Regions from separate parts of the Microbacterium jejuense genome, predicted to be linked through region 1. Evidence: predicted binding sites of a transcription regulator. Region 1 holds the regulator's gene; the other holds the start of a gene.
The links. The regulator HspR, encoded in region 1, represses chaperone genes until heat shock. The targets are predictions, from matches to a motif close to AAGTTGAGTCNNNNNGACTCAACTT.
Positions count from the first base shown of each region.

Region 2: ABEA46_RS03245 (ATP-dependent Clp protease ATP-binding subunit) is a predicted target of HspR. The motif match lies at 6,832-6,856, and genes of this name have one in related genera.

Region 1 covers NZ_BAABLG010000001.1:258,068-267,190, forward strand. Annotated here, with positions in the region: gene dnaK (molecular chaperone DnaK) at 1-1,820, shown strand, start outside; gene ABEA46_RS01190 (nucleotide exchange factor GrpE) at 1,823-2,404, shown strand; gene ABEA46_RS01195 (DnaJ C-terminal domain-containing protein) at 2,420-3,415, shown strand; gene ABEA46_RS01200 (heat shock protein transcriptional repressor HspR) at 3,541-4,005, shown strand; gene ABEA46_RS01205 (GntR family transcriptional regulator) at 4,302-4,985, shown strand; gene ABEA46_RS01210 (carbohydrate ABC transporter permease) at 4,982-5,935, shown strand; gene ABEA46_RS01215 (carbohydrate ABC transporter permease) at 5,935-6,753, shown strand; gene ABEA46_RS01220 (family 78 glycoside hydrolase catalytic domain) at 6,750-9,123, shown strand, end outside.
Region 2 covers NZ_BAABLG010000002.1:178,258-187,380, forward strand. Annotated here, with positions in the region: gene ABEA46_RS03205 (glycoside hydrolase family 1 protein) at 1-5, shown strand, start outside; gene ABEA46_RS03210 (aspartate/glutamate racemase family protein) at 78-791, opposite strand; gene ABEA46_RS03215 (NCS1 family nucleobase:cation symporter-1) at 815-2,287, opposite strand; gene ABEA46_RS03220 (class I SAM-dependent methyltransferase) at 2,600-3,709, opposite strand; gene ABEA46_RS03225 (MarR family winged helix-turn-helix transcriptional regulator) at 3,733-4,164, shown strand; gene ABEA46_RS03230 (DUF3817 domain-containing protein) at 4,226-4,690, shown strand; gene ABEA46_RS03235 (HNH endonuclease signature motif containing protein) at 4,984-6,267, shown strand; gene ABEA46_RS03240 (VOC family protein) at 6,314-6,682, opposite strand; gene ABEA46_RS03245 (ATP-dependent Clp protease ATP-binding subunit) at 6,869-9,123, shown strand, end outside.

The DNA of each region.
Region 1 (9,123 bases):
TCGTGAGCGTCCTCGAGGGCGGCGAGCCCAAGGTCATCGCGAACGCCGAGGGCTTCCGCACGACCCCGTCGGTCGTCGCGTTCACGAAGGATGGCGAGGTGCTCGTCGGCGAGACCGCAAAGCGCCAGGCCGTCACCAACGTCGACCGCACCGTCTCGTCGGTCAAGCGCCACATGGGCACCGACTGGAGCTTCGACGTCGACGGCAAGAAGTGGACGCCGCAGGAGATCTCGGCCCGCATCCTGCAGAAGCTCAAGCGCGACGCGGAGGAGTACCTCGGCGACACCGTCACCGACGCCGTCATCACGGTCCCCGCGTACTTCAACGACGCCGAGCGCCAGGCCACCAAGGAGGCCGGCGAGATCGCGGGCCTGAACGTCCTGCGCATCATCAACGAGCCCACCGCCGCCGCACTGGCCTACGGCCTGGACCGGGGCAAGGAGGACGAGCTCATCCTCGTCTTCGATCTCGGTGGCGGCACGTTCGACGTCTCGCTGCTCGAAGTGGGCAAGGACGACGACTTCTCGACCATCCAGGTGCGCGCGACCGCCGGCGACAACCGCCTCGGCGGCGACGACTGGGACCAGCGTCTCGTCGACTACCTGATCAAGCAGTTCAAGGACACCACCGGTGTCGACGTCTCGGGTGACAAGATCGCGCTGCAGCGCCTCAAGGAGGCCGCGGAGCAGGCGAAGAAGGAGCTCTCGAGCTCGACGAGCACGAGCGTGAACCTGCCCTACCTGTCGCTCACCGACTCCGGCCCCGTGTCGCTCAGCGAGACGATCACCCGCGCCAAGTTCGAGGACCTCACCAAGGACCTCCTCGACCGCACCAAGAAGCCGTTCGAGGACGTCATCCGCGAGGCCGGCATCAAGGTCGCCGACATCGACCACATCGTGCTCGTCGGCGGATCGACCCGCATGCCCGCGGTCGCCGAGCTCGTCAAGCGCGAGACCGGCAAGGACGCCAACAAGGGCGTCAACCCGGACGAGGTCGTCGCCGTCGGCGCCGCCCTGCAGGCCGGCGTGCTGAAGGGCGAGCGCAAGGACGTCCTCCTCATCGACGTCACCCCGCTGAGCCTCGGCATCGAGACCAAGGGCGGCATCATGACGAAGCTCATCGAGCGCAACACCGCCATCCCGACCAAGCGCAGCGAGACCTTCACGACCGCCGACGACAACCAGCCGTCGGTCGCGATCCAGGTCTTCCAGGGCGAGCGCGAGTTCACCCGCGACAACAAGCCGCTGGGCACGTTCGAGCTGACCGGCATCGCGCCGGCTCCGCGCGGCATCCCGCAGGTCGAGGTCACCTTCGACATCGACGCGAACGGCATCGTGCACGTGTCCGCCAAGGACAAGGGCACCGGCAAGGAGCAGTCGATGACCATCACGGGCGGCTCGTCGCTCGCGAAGGACGACATCGAGCGCATGGTGCGCGAGGCCGAGGAGCACGCCGCCGACGACAAGAAGCGTCGCGAGGCGGCCGAGGTGCGCAACCAGGCCGAGACGCTCGCGTACTCGATCGAGAAGCTCATCAAGGAGAACGACGACAAGCTCCCCGCGGACGTCAAGTCCGAGGTGCAGGGCGACGTCGACGCGCTCAAGACGGCGCTGGCCGGCGAGGACGACGACGCGGTGAAGGCCGCGTTCGACAAGCTCAGCCAGAGCCAGGGCAAGCTCGGTGAGGCGATCTACGCCTCGAACCAGGCTTCGCAGTCGACGGATGCCGGTGCCGAGGCGCCGTCCGACGGTCAGGGTTCGTCGAACCCCGACGAGGATGTCGTCGACGCCGAGGTCATCGACGAGGACGAGACGAAGTAGCCATGGCCAAGGACTTCGAGAACGAGGTCCCCGGCGGCGAGGACCCGGAGGCGAACGCCTCCGGGTCCGACCCGCAGGAGGGGGCCGGTGAAGAGCTCACCGTCGACGACATCCTCGGCGCCGCGCAGAACGCCGACGCCGCGGCGGAGGACGCCGTGCTCGCCGACCTCGAGTCGGCGCTGCTGACCGACCTGAAGCGGCTGCAGGCCGAGTACGCCAACTACCGCCGCCGCACCGAGGAGCAGCGCGAGGTCGAGATCGAGCGTGCCCAGGGCGCGGTCGCCAAGGGCCTGCTGCCGGTGCTGGACGACCTGGACCGTGCCGAGAAGCACGGCGACCTCGAAGCGGGCTCGGCGTTCGCCGCGATCGCCGAGAAGCTGCGCGGCGTGGCCGAGCGCATCGGCCTCACCACGTACGGCGAGGCCGGCGAGGTGTTCGATCCGCAGCAGCACGAGGCGATCTTCCAGGTGCCGACGCCGGGCGCGACCGAGCAGACGATCATCGAGGTCGTCGAGATCGGGTATCGCCTGGGTTCGGTGGAACTGCGTCCGGCGAAGGTCGTCGTCGCGGTTCCCGCAGAGTAAGCCCGAGGAGGATCCATGGCCAGTCAGGACTGGTTCGACAAGGACTTCTACTCGGTGCTGGGCGTCTCGAAGGACGTCAGCGACGCGGACCTGAAGAAGACGTACCGCAAGCTCGCGCGCAAGTATCACCCTGACTCCAACCAGGGCGACGCGGCCGCCGAGGCGAAGTTCAAAGAGGTCAGCGAGGCCTATTCCGTGCTCTCGGACGCCGAGCAGCGCGCGGAGTACGACCAGATCCGCGCCATGGGCTCGGGTGCCCGGTTCACGTCGGGCGGCCAGGGCGGCACGGGCGGCTTCGAGGACGTCTTCTCGATGTTCAACCAGGGCCGTGGCGGCCGTCAGCAGGCGCAGGACTTCGACGACATCTTCGCGATGTTCAACCAGCAACAGGGTGGGGGCGGCTTCGGCTCGGGGCGCTTCGGTCAATCGACCGGCGGGTTCCGCGGCTACGGCGGCCCCACCCGTGGCGCCGACGTCACCGCACGCACGACGATCGACTTCGTCACTGCGACCAAGGGCGAGACGATCACGCTGCAGGGCGAGGACGGCAAGCCGTTCAAGGTGAAGATCCCGGCCGGGGTCGCCGACGGGCAGAAGATCCGGCTGCGCGGCCGCGGGCGCCCGTCGCCCGACGGCGGCGAGTCGGGCGACATCGTCGTGCAGATCACGGTGCGCCCGCACCCGGTCTTCACGCGCGACGGGCTGAACCTGCGGGTCACCGTGCCGGTGACCTTCACCGAGGCGGCGCTCGGCGCCACCATCGAGGTGCCGACGCTCGGCGGCGATCCCGTCAAGCTGCGGGTCGCGCCGGGCACCCCGTCCGGGCGCGTGCTGCGCGTCAAGGGCCGCGGCGTCGAGACCGCCAAGGGCACCGGCGACCTGCTCGCCGAGGTGCAGGTGGCGGTGCCGTCGCACCTCGACGAGGCGGCGCGCGAGGCCCTCGAGCGGTTCCAGAGCCTGGAGCCCAAAGAGAACCCGCGCGCCGAGATGATGGCGAAGGCCCGAGGATAGGAAGATCGGTCGTTGAGCGAGCGAAGCGAGACGGAACGCGGTGGCATCGAGATCGTTCGTGCGACCGAGGCGTTTCGTCTCGCTCGTCCCTCGCTCGCTCAACGAGCGGAGAACTGGTGAGGCTGATGGCTGAAGAACGCGACATCGATGCCGACGCGCCCATCTTCGCGATCGCCGTCGCCGCCGAACTGTCGGGCATGCACCCGCAGACGCTGCGGCAGTACGACCGCCTGGGCCTCGTCGTGCCGGCCCGCACCCAAGGCGGCTCCCGCCGCTACTCGCTGCGACACGTGGAGCAGCTCCGCGAGGTCGCCCGCATGTCGTCGGATGGCATCGGCCTTCCGGCGATCACGCGCATCCTCGAGCTCGAGGCGCGCGTGCACGAGCTGCACGGGCGCGTCCGCGACCTCGAAGACCGCGTCCGCGCCGAGCTCGAGAAGCGCCCCGGTGCGCGTGTGTTCGCCGCCGGCTCGACCGGCTCGGTCGTGACGCTGCGCCACGGCACCCGCGTCCGCCGCGCGACCGAGGTGGTCGTGTGGCGCCCGCGCACGCCGCTCGAACCGCCGACGGGCGACAACACCGCGGGCTGAGCGGCCGCTGATCGGATGGATGCCGGAGGCCCCGCATCCAGCGGGTGACTGTCAGGCTTTCTAGAGGCGGTCCCGACGCGCCGCGCCGCGCCGTCCGGCTTGACGCGCGCGGTCTGACGCTGCCCGGTGTGACACCGCCCGAACGCTGCCGGTTCGACGCTGCCGGTTCGACGCTGCCGGTTTGACACCACGCTTCGTTAACGGTTTACTAATTCCCGTTAACGGTCCACGAACTCCGGCGGACCGTACAAGTCAGCGGTTCACGAAGAAGCCGCGGTTCACGAAGAGGTGTGCAGATGGTCCAGATCCGACCGACACGGGCTCCGGCGTTGGGCGAACAGGTCGCCGCGGCCATGAGGGACCAGATCGTGCGGCATCATCTGAGCCCCGGCACCCACCTGGTCGAGGACGCGCTCGCCGAGGAGTACGACGTCAGCCGTGGTCCGGTGCGCGACGCTCTGCGTCAGCTGGAGTCGCAGGGGCTGGTCGAGTCGCGTCGTCGCGGGTACTTCGTGGTCGGCCTCAGCGAGAGCGACATCAACGATCTGTACGAGCTCCGCGAGTCGATCGAGCTCGTGGCGGTCGCCCGTGCGGTCGAGCGGGCGACGCCCGAACAGCTGAAAGCCGGGCGCGAGATCGTGAAAGAGATGATCTCGTGCGCTGATCGCGCCGCCGCGGACGAGTTCGCTGAGTCCGACATGCGCTTCCACGCTCTGCTGTACCGCATGGGGGGCAACCGCCGCCTGCAGGACGTGTGGGAGGCATACGAGCCGGTCTTCGCGAGCCTCATCCAACTGACTGTGGAAGAGGACGTCGACCTGCACCCGTCGGCGAACGACCACGGCCTGCTGCTCGATCTCATCGAGCAGGGCGACGCCGCGTCTCTGCAGGCCGAGCTGCGGACCCATCTCGACGGCGCGCGCGCCCGCATGGCCCACGCGGTGCAGACCGTGATCGAAGAGATGGCGGAGGCGTCGTGAGCGTCGCCGACCTTCAGGAGCGTGTCATCACGAGCCCCGATGAGGTCCCGGGCACCCCGGGCACGCCGCGTCGTCGATACGTCGGCGTCGCGCAGTCGAAAGCGCTGCTGCTGCTCGCGATCCCGGCACTGATCTTCTACGGCTTCGCCGTCGTCGTGCCCACGATCCGCGGCGCCGTCCTCGGGTTCACCGACTGGGACGGGCTGTCGCGCACCTACGATTTCGTCGGCTTCGACAACTTCGTGCGCATCTTCACATCGTCGAGTTCGCTCGAGGCGCTGAAGATGACGCTCATCTTCGCGCTGGCGATCACCGTGCTGCAGAACGGCATCGGCCTTCTGCTCGCCCTCGGAGTGAACAGCGGACTCAAGTCGCAGAACTTCCTGCGCGTGCTGTTCTTCGCTCCGGTCGTCATCACGCCCGTCGTCGTCTCGTACCTGTTCAAGTTCCTGCTGACGCCGAACGGTGCGGTCAACACGATGCTCGGGGTCGTCGGGCTGGAGGGGATCGCGCCGAGCTGGCTCGGTGATCCGTTCTGGGCGGCGGCATCCATCGTCACCATGGTGGTGTGGCAGCACGCCGGGTATTCGATGGTCATCTACATCGCCGGTCTTCAGTCGATCCCGCAGGAACTCGGTGAAGCCGCCGCGGTGGACGGCGCGGGCTCGTGGCGCCGGTTCTGGTCGGTGACCTGGCCGCTGCTGGCACCCGCGACCGCGATCAACGTGATGCTCACGATCATCGGCGGACTCAAGATGTTCACCGAGGTGTTCGTGCTCACCGGCGGCGGACCGGGCGGCGCGACGGAGACGCTGTCGACGCTGCTGTACAAGTCGGCGTTCCAGTTCAACGAGTTCGGCTACGGCATCGCGATGGCACTCGTGCTCGCGGTCATCGTCGCGTTCTTCTCGGTCGCGCAGCAGCGCCTGGCGAAGCGGAGCCACAGCTGATGTTCCGATACACGAAGGCGACCCTCGCCCGCGAGGTGCTGATGCTCATCATCGCGCTGGTGTTCATCTTCCCGATCTACATCCTGGTGAACATGTCGCTGCGCGCCGGCAACGACACCACCTCGCCGCTCATTCCGACGATGCCGACCTTCGACAACTTCGTCGAGGCGTGGAACCAGGCGGGGCTCGCCACCGCACTGCTCAACAGCGCGATCGTCACCGTGGTCAGCGTGACCCTCATCGTGCTGATCTCGTCGATGGCGGCCTACCCGCTCGCGCGCGTCATGTCCGGCCTGTCGACGGGCGTGTTCTGGCTGGTGCTTGCCGGCATGATGATCCCGTTCCAGGTGGCGCTCATCCCGCTGTATCAGACGATGCGCGATCTGCATCTGCTGGGTTCGCTCCTGTCGCTGATCCTCTTCTACACCGGCAGCCAGGTGCCGTTCTCGGTGTTCCTCTACACAGGCTTCCTGCGCACGCTCGATCGAGACTACGAAGAGGCGGCGGCCCTCGACGGCGCCGGCACGTTCCGCACCTTCACGAGCGTCGTCTTCCCGCTGCTGCGGCCGATCACCGGCACCGTCATCATCCTCAACGCGATCACGGTGTGGAACGACTTCCTGGTCCCGCTGCTGTACCTGAGCGGTACGCCGCAGCAGACCGTGACGGTGGCGCTGTACGCCTTCGTGGGGCAGTACGTGTCGAACTGGCCGATCGTGTTCGCCGGCCTGGTCATCAGCATCGTGCCGGTGCTGCTCGTCTACTTCCTCATGCAGAAGCAGATCATCAAGGGCTTCGCAGGCGGGCTGAAGGGATGACCATCCGCGCCTACGCGCTCCGAGTAAACGGGGTGCACGAGCCTCAGGGCGTCGTCGGCAGCCCGGTATTCTCCTGGCGCCTGCGCGAGGGTGAGGGCGGTGCGCACGGTTCGCGCCAGGTCGCGTTCCGCATCGTCGTGGAGCAGCGGATGCCGGACGGCGCGTTCGCGCGAACATGGGACTCAGCGCGCACGGCGTCCGCCGATACGACCGGGATCGTCTACCGGGGTGCGCCGCTGGTGACCTCCACCGACTACCGGTGGACGCTCGAGGTCGAGGACGAGCATCGCGAGACCACGACGGCCCGGGGCGAGTTCGCCACCGGCATCGTGCACGTCGACGAGTGGCACGCCGCCTGGATCGGCCGCAACCCCGTCTACCGCCAGGTCGCGCTCCCGCCGCAGGACACCGACATCAGCTTCACGGTCAACAAGCTCCAGCCGGTACGGCGCTTCGTGCGTCACTTCGACCTCGACGAGGTGCCCGCAGTCGCCAAGGTGCACGCGTCGGCGAAGGGCATCTACCGTCTGTACGTCAACGGGCACAAGGTCGGCGGCGACGAGTTGGCGCCGGGCTGGACGGAGTACCGCGACCGGATCACCTACCAGTCGTGGGACGTCAGCGCCCACCTGCGCCGGGGCAGCAACAGCATCGCCGCGCTGCTCGGCGACGGCTGGTACGTCGGCTTCATCGGAACCGATCGCCGGCACCAGGCACAGCACTACGGCACCGAGCCCGAGTTCTTGGCGCAACTCGTGCTCGACTCCGCCGGCGGGGGTCGCACCGTGCTTGCGACCGACGCGACCTTCAAGGAGGCGGCATCCGACATCCTTTACGCCGATCTTCTGATGGGGCAGTACGAGGACTCCCGTCGTGCGGAGCCCACGTGGCATCTCGCCGAGCACGACATCGGAGAGTGGTCGGATGCCGCCGTCAAGGGTCGTGACAGGTCGCTGCTGACCCCCGAAGTCGATCCCGGGGTGCGTGCCACCAAGCGTCTGCCTGCGGTGTCGGTGCAATCGCGCGGCGACGGTCGCTTCATCGTGGACTTCGGACAGAATCTCGTCGGACGTGTGCGACTGACTCTGCGCGACCAGTCCGCGGGTCGCCGCATCCAGCTGAACCACGCCGAAGTCCTCGACGACGGCGAGCTCTACACCGCGAATCTTCGTACGGCGGAGCCGGTCGATGTGTTCTGGACCGATGGAAGTGCCGAGCAGGTGTTCGAGCCGCGCTTCACGCTGCACGGGTTCCGGTTCGCCGAGGTGCAGGGGTACGTCGGTCAGCTCGATGCGGCGGACGTCGAGGCGGTCGTGCTGCACAACGACGTCGAGTTCGTGGGCGAGTTCGCGTCGTCCGATCCGCTGCTGGATCGTCTGTTCCAGAACATCCAGTGGGGTCTGCGCGGCAACTTCGTCTCGATTCCCACCGATTGCCCCCAGCGTGACGAGCGTCTGGGCTGGCTCGCCGATGCGCAGGTGTTCGCGCCGACGGCGCTCGCGCTCGCCGATCTCGGCCCTCTGCTGCGGCGATGGATGCGCGATGTGCGCAGCGCCCAGAACGCCGACGGTGCGTTTCCCGACATCGCGCCACACCTCATCCACCTGCGCGAGGGCGCCCCCGCCTGGGGCGACGGCGGTGTGACCGTTCCGTGGAATGTGTACCGCGCGACCGGAGACGTGTGCGTGCTCGAAGAAGCCGCCGACTCGATGATCGCGTGGGTGCGCCACATCGAGCGCCACAATCCGGACCTGATCTGGCGTGCGCAGGTCGGCAACGACTACGGCGATTGGCTGCAGATCGGCGAAGAGACCCGCAAAGACGTCTTATCGACCGCCTACTTCGCTCATAGCGCGGAGCTGACGGTGCGTGCGCTGCGCGTTCTCGGAAGAGAGAGCGATGCCGCACCCCTCGCCGATCTTCGCGAACGCGTGGCTGCCGCATACCGCGCGGCGTTCGTCACCGAGGACGGCACCGTCGCCGGAGATACGCAGGGCGGCTACCTGTTGACGCTCGCATTCGGACTGTTCCGGGACGACGCCGAGCGCGACCGCATCGCACAGCAACTGGTCGAGGCGGTCGTGCGGCGCGACGTCTCGCTCACAACCGGCTTCGTGACAGTGGGGCTGCTGTGCCCCGTTCTGGCTCAGCTCGGACGCGAAGACCTGGCGTTCCGCCTGCTGCACAACGACAGCAATCCGTCGTGGCTCTTCTCGGTCCGCAACGGCGCGACCACCGTCTGGGAACGCTGGGACGGGTGGACGCCTGAGCACGGGTTCCAGTCCGCCCGCATGAACAGCTTCAACCACTATTCGCTGGGATCGGTCGGGGAGTGGTTCATCTCCGGCATCCTCGGCATCCGGCAGTCGG
Region 2 (9,123 bases), on a different contig from region 1:
CCTGAGACGAGTGCGAGATAGAGATGGTGGATGCCGGGCGCCCGGCATCCACCATCTCTTCCTGTACGACGGCAGCCTCAGGGGTGCCAGCTCACGCGCTTCGGGCGCGGCGGGGCATAGGTGCGGATCTTGGAGGTCTGCAGCCCGAGCGAGACCAGCGACTCCGCGATCTTCACCGCGGCCTGCACCCCGTCGACGACGGGGACGCCGCACTGCTCGCGCACGCGCGGCTCGAGTTCGGCCATGCCGCCGCAGCCCAGCACGATGACCTCGGCGCGGTCCTCGGTGACGGCACGGCGCGACTCCTCGACGATCGCGGCGACGGCTCGCTCGGGGTCCGACTCGAGCTCGAGGACGCCGAGGCCGGACGAGCGGACCGAGGCGCACCTGTCGAACAGCCCGCCCAGGATCAGGCGGTCCTCGATGAGCGGCACCGCGCGATCGAGCGTCGTGATCACCGAGTAGGAACGGCCGAGGAACATCGCCGTCGATGCCGCCGCCTCCGTGATGTCGACGACCGGTACGTCCAGCAGCTCCTGAAGCCCCTCACGGCCGTGCTCGCCGTAGCCGGCCTGGATGACGGCGTCGAACGGCTCGGCGTACGAGCGCACGGCGTCCATCACGGCGACGGCGGCGAGGTAGCTCTCGACGTTGCCCTCGCACGACTCGGCGCCGAAGCGCGGCGTCAGACCGATGATCTCGGTGCCGGGTGAGGCGGCCCGGCGGGCGGCATCGGCGATGCCGTCCGTCATGGACGGCGTGGTGTTCACGTTGACGGTCAGGATGCGCATGCGCGGGTCCTCTCGGGTGGGGATCAGTGCTTGGTGGCCACGGCGATGTCCTCGCCGTCGGCGTCCACGAACGGGCGCCGGCGGTCCGCGAGCAGGAAGTACGCGATGGCGCCGAATCCTGCGCCGAAGAACCACGCGAAGTCCGCGAGCGACGACAGCGCCGGCAGGAACGCGACCAGCAGCGCCAGCCCGCCGGAGATCACGAGCGCCCACACCGCGCGCGGGTTGAAGCCGCGCCGGTAGAAGTAGTCGCCCGTCGCGTTCTCGCGGTACAGGTCGGGCACGTTGACCTTCTGCTTCCGGATGATCCAGTAGTCCACCATGATGATGCCGAAGAGCGGCCCGAGGAGGGCGCCCAGCCCGCCCAGGAAGTACACGATGACGACCGGCGAGTTGTAGAGGTTCCACGGCAGGATCACGAGGCCGATGACCGCCGAGATGAGCGCGGCCCGACGGAAGTTCAGGTGCTTGGGGAACAGGTTCGTGAGCGCGTAGGTGGGGGCGACGAAGTTGGCCATGAGGTTCACGGCGATCGTCAGCACGATGAGCGCGAGCGAGGCGAGCACCAGCAGTGCGGTGTTCGGGATCGCCGCCACGATGTCGGCGGGCGACTCGATGATGCGGCCGTCGATCTTGTACTGCGCGCCGGCGAGGGTCACGACGATCGCGCCGAACAGCAGCATGTTCGCCGGGATGCCCCAGAAGTTGCCGCGCACGATCGCCTTCTTGGATGTGGCGCCGCGCGTGAAGTCGCAGAAGTTGAGCACGAACGTGCCGTAGATCGCGATCCACAGGGCCGCACCGCCGAAGATGTGCGCCCACATCTCACCGCCTGTGAAGGCGTTCGCGGTCTCCCACGAGATCGTGAAGCCGGCCTCGGCGAGCATCCAGATCGCCAGCGCCAGGAAGGTCACGAGGATGATCGGTCCGGCGAAGGCCTCGTACTTGCGGATCATCTCCATGCCGTAGCTGACGATGATGACCTGCACGATCCACAGCGCGACGAACGTGATCCAGCCGAGCGTCGACAGACCCAGGATGCTGTCCTCGTCGAGCGGCTGCAGGCCCGGGAAGACGGCGATCAGCGCGACGCGCAGCACGAGCGACGCGAGAAAGGTCTGCACGCCGAACCAGGCGATCGCGACGCCGCCGCGGATGAGCGCGGGGATCTGGGCGCCGTAGATGCCGAACGAGATGCGGCTCATGACGGGGAAGGGCACCCCCGTCTTCTCGCCCATGAAGCCCGAGAGCGTCAGCAGCAGGAAGAGGAACACCGCGCCGATCGCGAGGGCCGCGAGCAACTGCCACCCGCCGAGGCCGAGCGCGAACAGCCCGATCGCGAAGGCGTAGTTGCCGAGGCTGTGCACGTCGTTGGCCCACAGTGTGAAGATGCTGTACGCGCTCCAGCTGCGACCGGCACGCTTGCTGGGGGCGAGGTCGCGGTTGTACAGGCGGGGGCTCGTCGATTCGGGGATCTCGTGGACCGTTCCGGTCATCGAGATCGCGGTGTGAGCGACGTGCTCTTTCGTGAGCTGTTCCGACACGTGGTTCTCCATCGATTCCGCGCGACGGCGATGTCGCGGCGCCCGACAAGTGTAAGAACGAAGCGTGATATTCCACAAGGAAGAAATCATTATCCACATCGTGGAAATGAAACGGAATCGACGGAGTCGCGTAATAACCGCGGCTCCCCATCGTCTCTAGGGCGGGGGAGAGTGCCGGAGCCCCGGTCCGGCGCCCCGGCCGCGAGTCCCGAGCTTGTGGCTACCGGGGGAGCCGGCATCTCGCGTCGGCCCCCCGGTCAACCTTCAGCGCCGCGTCGACGCGGTGACGGTGAACTTCGCGTTGCGGGCGATCTGCCGCGTCGGGCCGACCAGGCGCTCCAGCGTCGGCCGGTACTGCAGGCCCGAGTTCCACACCGTCCACAGCTCGCCGCCGGACCGCAGCACGCGTGCGGCCTCCGCGAACATGCGCGGTGCGATCCCCTGGTGCACGGCAGCGCCCGAGTGGAACGGCGGGTTGAGCGCGATGAACGCCGCGGATCCGTCGGGCTGCGCACCGAGCATGTCGTCGCGGACGACGTCGACACGATCGCCGACCTCGTTGGCCGTCGCGGTGGCGCGCGCCGAGGCGACGGCGACCGCTGACTGGTCGCACGCGATCACGTCGCGCGAGGGATGCCGCAGCGCCAGCGTCGTCGCGATGACCCCGGTTCCGCACGCGAGGTCGATCACGGCTCCGCCGGTGGGGAGAGCAGCCGGCAGGTGCTCGAGGAGCAGTCTCGTGCCGATGTCGACCGCGGCGCCGGCGAACGCTCCGCCGTATGCGCACACCAACAGGCCGTCATCGGTCGCGCACGCGGGAACCGGATCGTGACCTGGTCCCGGTTCGCGCGCGATCAGCACGCGGGACTTCTGCCGTGCGTGCGACACGTCCAGCCGGGCGAAGTCCCCGCGGAGCACGTCGTTCATCGCCAGCGTCATGTGCTTGACGCGACCGCCTGCGAACACCACGACGTCGCGGGCGGCATGTGCGGCGATGAGCCCGGCGATCTCGCGGAGCGCGTCGAGCGAGCGGGGGAGTCGCAGCAGCACGATCTCGGCGCCGTCGACGAGTCCCGCGTCCAGGGGCAGCGACATGAAGGCGTCGGCGATCCCGAGCCTGTCGGCGTTGGCGTGGAGCGCGCGCTCGCCGGTGAGCGGATCCTGATGCACGCGGATGCCGCGGGCCCCGGAGGCCGCGGCGCCCAGCGTGAGTGCGCCGTACGCGTCGCCGATCACGACCAGTCCTCCGTCGGGTACGACGGCGCGCGCGGCGGCCGACTCGTCGAGGATCAGCCGGTCGGCGGCATCCACCGCGACGAGATCCGGCGCCTCGACATCGGGCCAGCGCCGCAGGCTCTCGAACAGGGACGTCACCGTCCCACGGTAGCGGGGCTAGCATGAAGCGCGTGTCGTCCGAGCGCCCCTTCAGTCCAGTCATCTCGCTCCTGACCGTGGCGAGCGTGTGGGACGCCCACCTCGGCGCCCAGTTGAAGGACCTCGGGCTCACCACGCGCAAGTACGGTCTGCTGGCGCACATCCGCTCTACACCGGGCATCTCGTTCAGCGAGCTTGCGCGGCGATCGCAGGTCACGGTGCAGTCGGCGCACACTGCCGTGCAGTCCCTCGTGGCCGACGGGCTCGTCGCCGACGCGACGGCGCACGCCGGTGCGGCGTCCGACCTCCGGGTGACCGATCGCGGAGGAGAGGTGCTGCGCGCCGCCGAGCAGCGGCTCGCCGCGCTCGACGCCGGCCTCGCGTCGGGGGCGCCGGAGCTGGCCGCGGCGCTCAAGGGTCTGCACGAGGAGCCGTTCGGGCTCGATCACGGCTGAGCCGCGCCCCCGTTCGGCGAACCTTCAGCAAGCCTGAAAGTGTTTCAGTTAGGCTGAAGGTGTGTTCCGCAATCCCCACTCCCTCTTCCGGGCGCTCGCGATCGCCGAGGCGATCTCGTGGACGCTCCTCATCGCCGGGCTGATCATCCGCGCCACGACCGGCTGGGCGCTCGGCGTCACCATCGGCGGCGGCATCCACGGGTTCATCTTCCTGTCGTACGGGGCCACCGCCATCCTCGTCGCCCTCAACAACCGCTGGCGGGTCTGGCCGGCCGTCGTCGCGCTCGCGAGCGCCATCGTGCCGTACGCCACGATCCCCGTCGAGATCTGGCTGCAGCGCACGGGGCGCCTGGTGGGCTCCTGGCGTCTCGATGCCACCGACGACCCGCGCGACCGCCGCTGGTACGACAGCCTCATGCGCTGGTTCCTGCGCCGCCCGTGGGTGCTCGGCGCGCTCATCGCGCTCGCCGTCGTGGCGCTGTTCGCGGTGCTGCTGATCATCGGCCCGCCAGGCGGTCGGGACTGACGAGCGACTTCGGAGGCCGGCATCCCCTCGCGACGGGAGGATGCCGGTCGCCGTCGTGTCGACTGCGACCGCCCAACGTGAGCCGCTCGGTCGTCGAGCGAGCGTCAGCGAGACGAACGCAGTCGCCAGAGGAGCCTCGGGGATGCCGTTGCTCCCGGCTGCTCGCGGGGTCGAGTGGGCCCCACCCGTCGGATGAGCGTCGGTGTTCATGGTAGGGGTGGATGCCGGAAAAAAGCTGATCAGAACCGATTTCGGATCTTGTGGTCCTCGAACAGATCTTCTAAACTGAAGGTATGACCCAACCCGCCGCTCCTCCCTTCCATGAGGGTGGTGAGGGCTGGTTCCCGCCGGTGCCGGATGCGGTGGATCTGGTGGTGGAGGCATCGACGATGGTGTCGGTGTTCGCCGCGCAGCGCTACGCCCGCGTGGACGCGATGCGCCGCGACCAGGTCGCGCAGGCGCGGCGGTTCGGGGCGGGCGAGGTCGAGCTGGTGGAGCGGTCGATCCGGTTGGAGCTGGCCGCGGCGATGCGGGTGACCGAGTACGCGGCGGGCCGGTTGATCGTGGTCGCTGAGGCGCTGGTGCGGTCGTATCCGGCCGCGTGGGAGGCATTGGCCGGTGGCCGGATCACCGAGAAGCATGCCGAGGTGCTGGTGGATCTGCTCGGTGAGCTGCCGGACGGGGCGAGTGAGGCATTCGTAGCCGACGCGGTGGCGTTGGCCGAGGCGGAGCCGGTGGGCACGTTCCGGCGGGCGTTGCGGGCCCGGGTCACCGCGGCGCAGGCGGAGGCGTTGGAGGACCGGTATGTCCGCGCGGTCGCGGGCCGGCGGATTGTCGTGGAGCCGGGCGTGGATGGCATGGGCGATCTGTGGGTGCACGCCCCGCTGGTGGAGCTGCACGCGATCGAGGGTCGCGTGACGGCGATGGCCAAGGCGATCAAGACGGCCGGTGACCAGCGGACGTTGGATCAGCTCCGTGCCGATGTGGTGTGTGATCTGCTGATCGACGGCACCACCGAGGCGATGCCGGCGGTGGTGTCGGGAATCCGCGCGCAGGTCGTGGTCACGGTCCCCGTGCTCGGCCTGCTCGACGACGACCGGGGCGACTCGGGGGATCTTCCGGTGGTGGAGGGTGTCGGTCCGATCCCGCTCTCGCGGGCGCGGGATCTGTGCGGCGGGGCCGGCACATGGATGCGGGTGCTCACCCATCCCGAGACCGGGATGGTGCTCTCCGTCGGCCGGGATCGTTATGAGCCCCCGGCGGCGCTGCGGAGGTTGGTGAAGTGGCGGGCAGACCGGTGCATGGCACCGGGGTGTGTGATGCCCGCCTCCCGATGCGAGATCGACCACCAGATCCGGTGGGCCGACGGCGGTCACACCGGGTTGGCGAACAACACCCCGTTCTGCAGAGGACACCACTTGATCAAGGACAACACCGCCTGGCGGGTCAGGCAGGTCCCCGGATCGGGCGGGGTGATCGAGTGGACCTCACCCACCGGGCGAAGATACCTCGTCACACCCGAACGCCGCGTCCCCGTCTTCACCACACCCGCACCAGAACCCGCGCCACCCTTCTGACACGGCGGCCGACATGCCCACAGCGGAGGGTGCCGGCCGCCGTCGTTCAGCGCGGCGGCAGCTGCTGCAGCGTGAAGGTGTTGCCGTCGGGGTCGTCGAACTGCACGAAGCGGCCCCATGCCTGTTCGTCGACGCCCTGCGCATCGACGTCGACGCCGCGCAGGTGCGCGAGAGCCTCGTCGGCGTCGGGCACGACGAGCTGGATCGTGTTCTGGCGCCCCGGCTCCAGGGTGTTGCCGAGTCCCGTGCCGAATGCGATCGAGCACGCCGAGCCGGGCGGGGTCACCTGCACGAAGCGCAGCCCCTCGAACGGGGTCTGGTCGTGATCGACGTTCCAGCCGATCCGTTCGTAGAACTCCTTCGCGCGATCGACGTCGGTGACCGGCACGTAGATGAGCTCGATCTTCCAGTCCATGGTTCTCCCTCTCTGCGGTGAAGCGGGTCCCCTCCGCGCCCGAGGCTACGCCGAGGCGCCGACACGCGCGGGTGTCGGACTGTTTCGCGCGCCGGGGAATACCTGCGGATCCCTCTCGTTGAACTTGACATCGCTTGTGTCAAGTTCAAGACTTGATGCCTATCCACTCAAGTTTCAGGAGATGGAATGCCCGAAGACTTCACTCCCCAGGCCGGTGACGGCAGCGCGTTCGACGACTTCCTGGCGCGTTACCTCGCCGGCGAGCGCGCCCGCGAGGAGCGCTCGATCGACCTCAGCCGCTTCCTCGGCGCACGCACGCAGGAGCTGCTGCAGCGCGCAGGCAAGTACGCGCTCGACCGCGGTCAGCGCGAGCTCGACGCCCTGCACGTGCTGCGCATCCTCGCCGCCGAGGCGCCTGCGCGCGAGGCCATCCGCGGCATCGGCGCCGACCCCGACGCGATCGTGCGCGCCACCGAGGAGCGCCTGCCGGCGGCATCCCGCCCGGCCGACGTCGACGGCGCCGTCATCACGCCGTCGGTGCAGCGCGCGCTGTTCCACTCGTTCCAGGTCGCCCGTTCGTCGGGGTCCACCTACGTCGACCCCGAGCACCTGTTCTTCGCCCTCGTGCTCGCGCAGGACACGCCCGCCGGTCAAGTGCTGGCGCGCGCCGGCGTCACCGCCGAGGCGCTCACGCAGAGCGTGCGCGAGACCGTCACCCCGGCGGGTGCGTCGTCGGCGGACGCAGAGCCGGATGCCGCGGCATCCACTTCTCCGATGCTCGACATGTACGGCACCGACCTCACCGCACGCGCCGTCGCGGGCGGGCTCGACCCCGTGATCGGGCGCGCCGACGAGATCGAGCAGACGATCGAGATCCTCAGCCGCCGCACCAAGAACAACCCGGTGCTGGTGGGCGAGGCCGGCGTCGGCAAGACCGCGATCGTCGAGGGGCTCGCCCAGGCGATCGTCGACGGCGCCGTGCCCGAGCAGTTGCTCGGCAAGCGGGTCGTCGCGCTGGACCTGCCGGCGATGCTGGCGGGCACGCGCTACCGCGGCGACTTCGAGGAGCGCCTCACCAAGACGATGGACGAGATCTCGGCGCACAAGGGCGAGCTCATCGTCTTCATCGACGAGGTGCACACCGTCGTCGGCGCCGGCGGCGCGGGCGACGGCGGCATGGACGCCGGCAACATCCTCAAGCCCCGCCTCGCGCGCGGCGAGCTGCACCTGGTCGGCGCGACCACTCTCAAGGAGTACCGCGTCATCGAGAAGGACCCGGCGCTGGAGCGGCGCTTCCAGCCGGTGCGCGTCGGCGAGCCCTCGATCGAGGATGCGCTGCTGATCCTGCGCGGCCTGAAGTCCGCGTACGAGGAGCACCACGGCATCGTGTACACCGACGAGGCGCTGCGCGCCGCCGTCGAGCTGAGCGACCGCTACCTGACCGAGCGCGTGCTGCCCGACAAGGCGATCGACCTCATCGACCAGGCCGGAGCGCGGCTGCGCCTGCGGCTCGGATCGAAGGTGGACGTGAGCGCGCTCGTGGAGCGCTTGGCGACCCTCGAGGCCGACAAGAACGCCGCGGTCTCGGCCGAGCACTACGAAGAGGCGTCGCAGATCCGCGATCAGATCGCCGATGTCCAGGGGCGCCTGGAGCGGGCCACCGCTGCCGGCGCCGCCACGACGACCGCCGCGATCGTCGACGAGCCCGAGATCGCCGCGGTGATCAGCCGCGCCACCGGCATCCCCGTCAACCGCCTCACCGAGACCGAGCGCGAGCGTCTCGCCTCGCTCGAGGACGAGCTGCACGACCGCGTGATCGGGCAGGACGACGCGGTCACGGCGGTCGCCAAGGCCGTGCGCCGCAACCGCACCGGCATGGGCGACGCCCGTCGGCCCGTGGGCTCGTTCCTGTTCCTCGGCCCCACCGGCGTCGGCAAGACCGAGCTGGCCAAGGCCCTCGCCGCGAGCCTGTTCGACGACGAGGGCGCCGTGATCCGCTTCGACATGAGCGAGTTCGGCGAGCGGCACACCGTGTCGCGCCTGGTCGGCGCCCCTCCCGGATACGTCGGATACGACGAGGCGGGGCAGCTCACCGAGCGCGTGCGGCGCAACCCGTACTCGATCGTGCTGTTCGACGAGATCGAGAAGGCGCACCCCGACGTGTTCAACCTGCTGCTGCAGGTGCTCGACGACGGTCGGCTGACCGACGGCCAGGGCCGCACGGTCGACTTCCGCAACACGGTCGTCGTGATGACCTCGAACCTCGGTTCGGAGTTCCTCGCCTCGCGCGGCGGCGCCATCGGCTTCCTCGCAGACGGCGGCGGCTCGACCGGGTTCGGCTCCGAGAAGGACCTGCGCGACCGCGTGTTCGCGAAGCTCCGCGAGGCGATGCGGCCCGAGTTCCTCAACCGCATCGACGAGATCGTGCTGTTCCGCAAGCT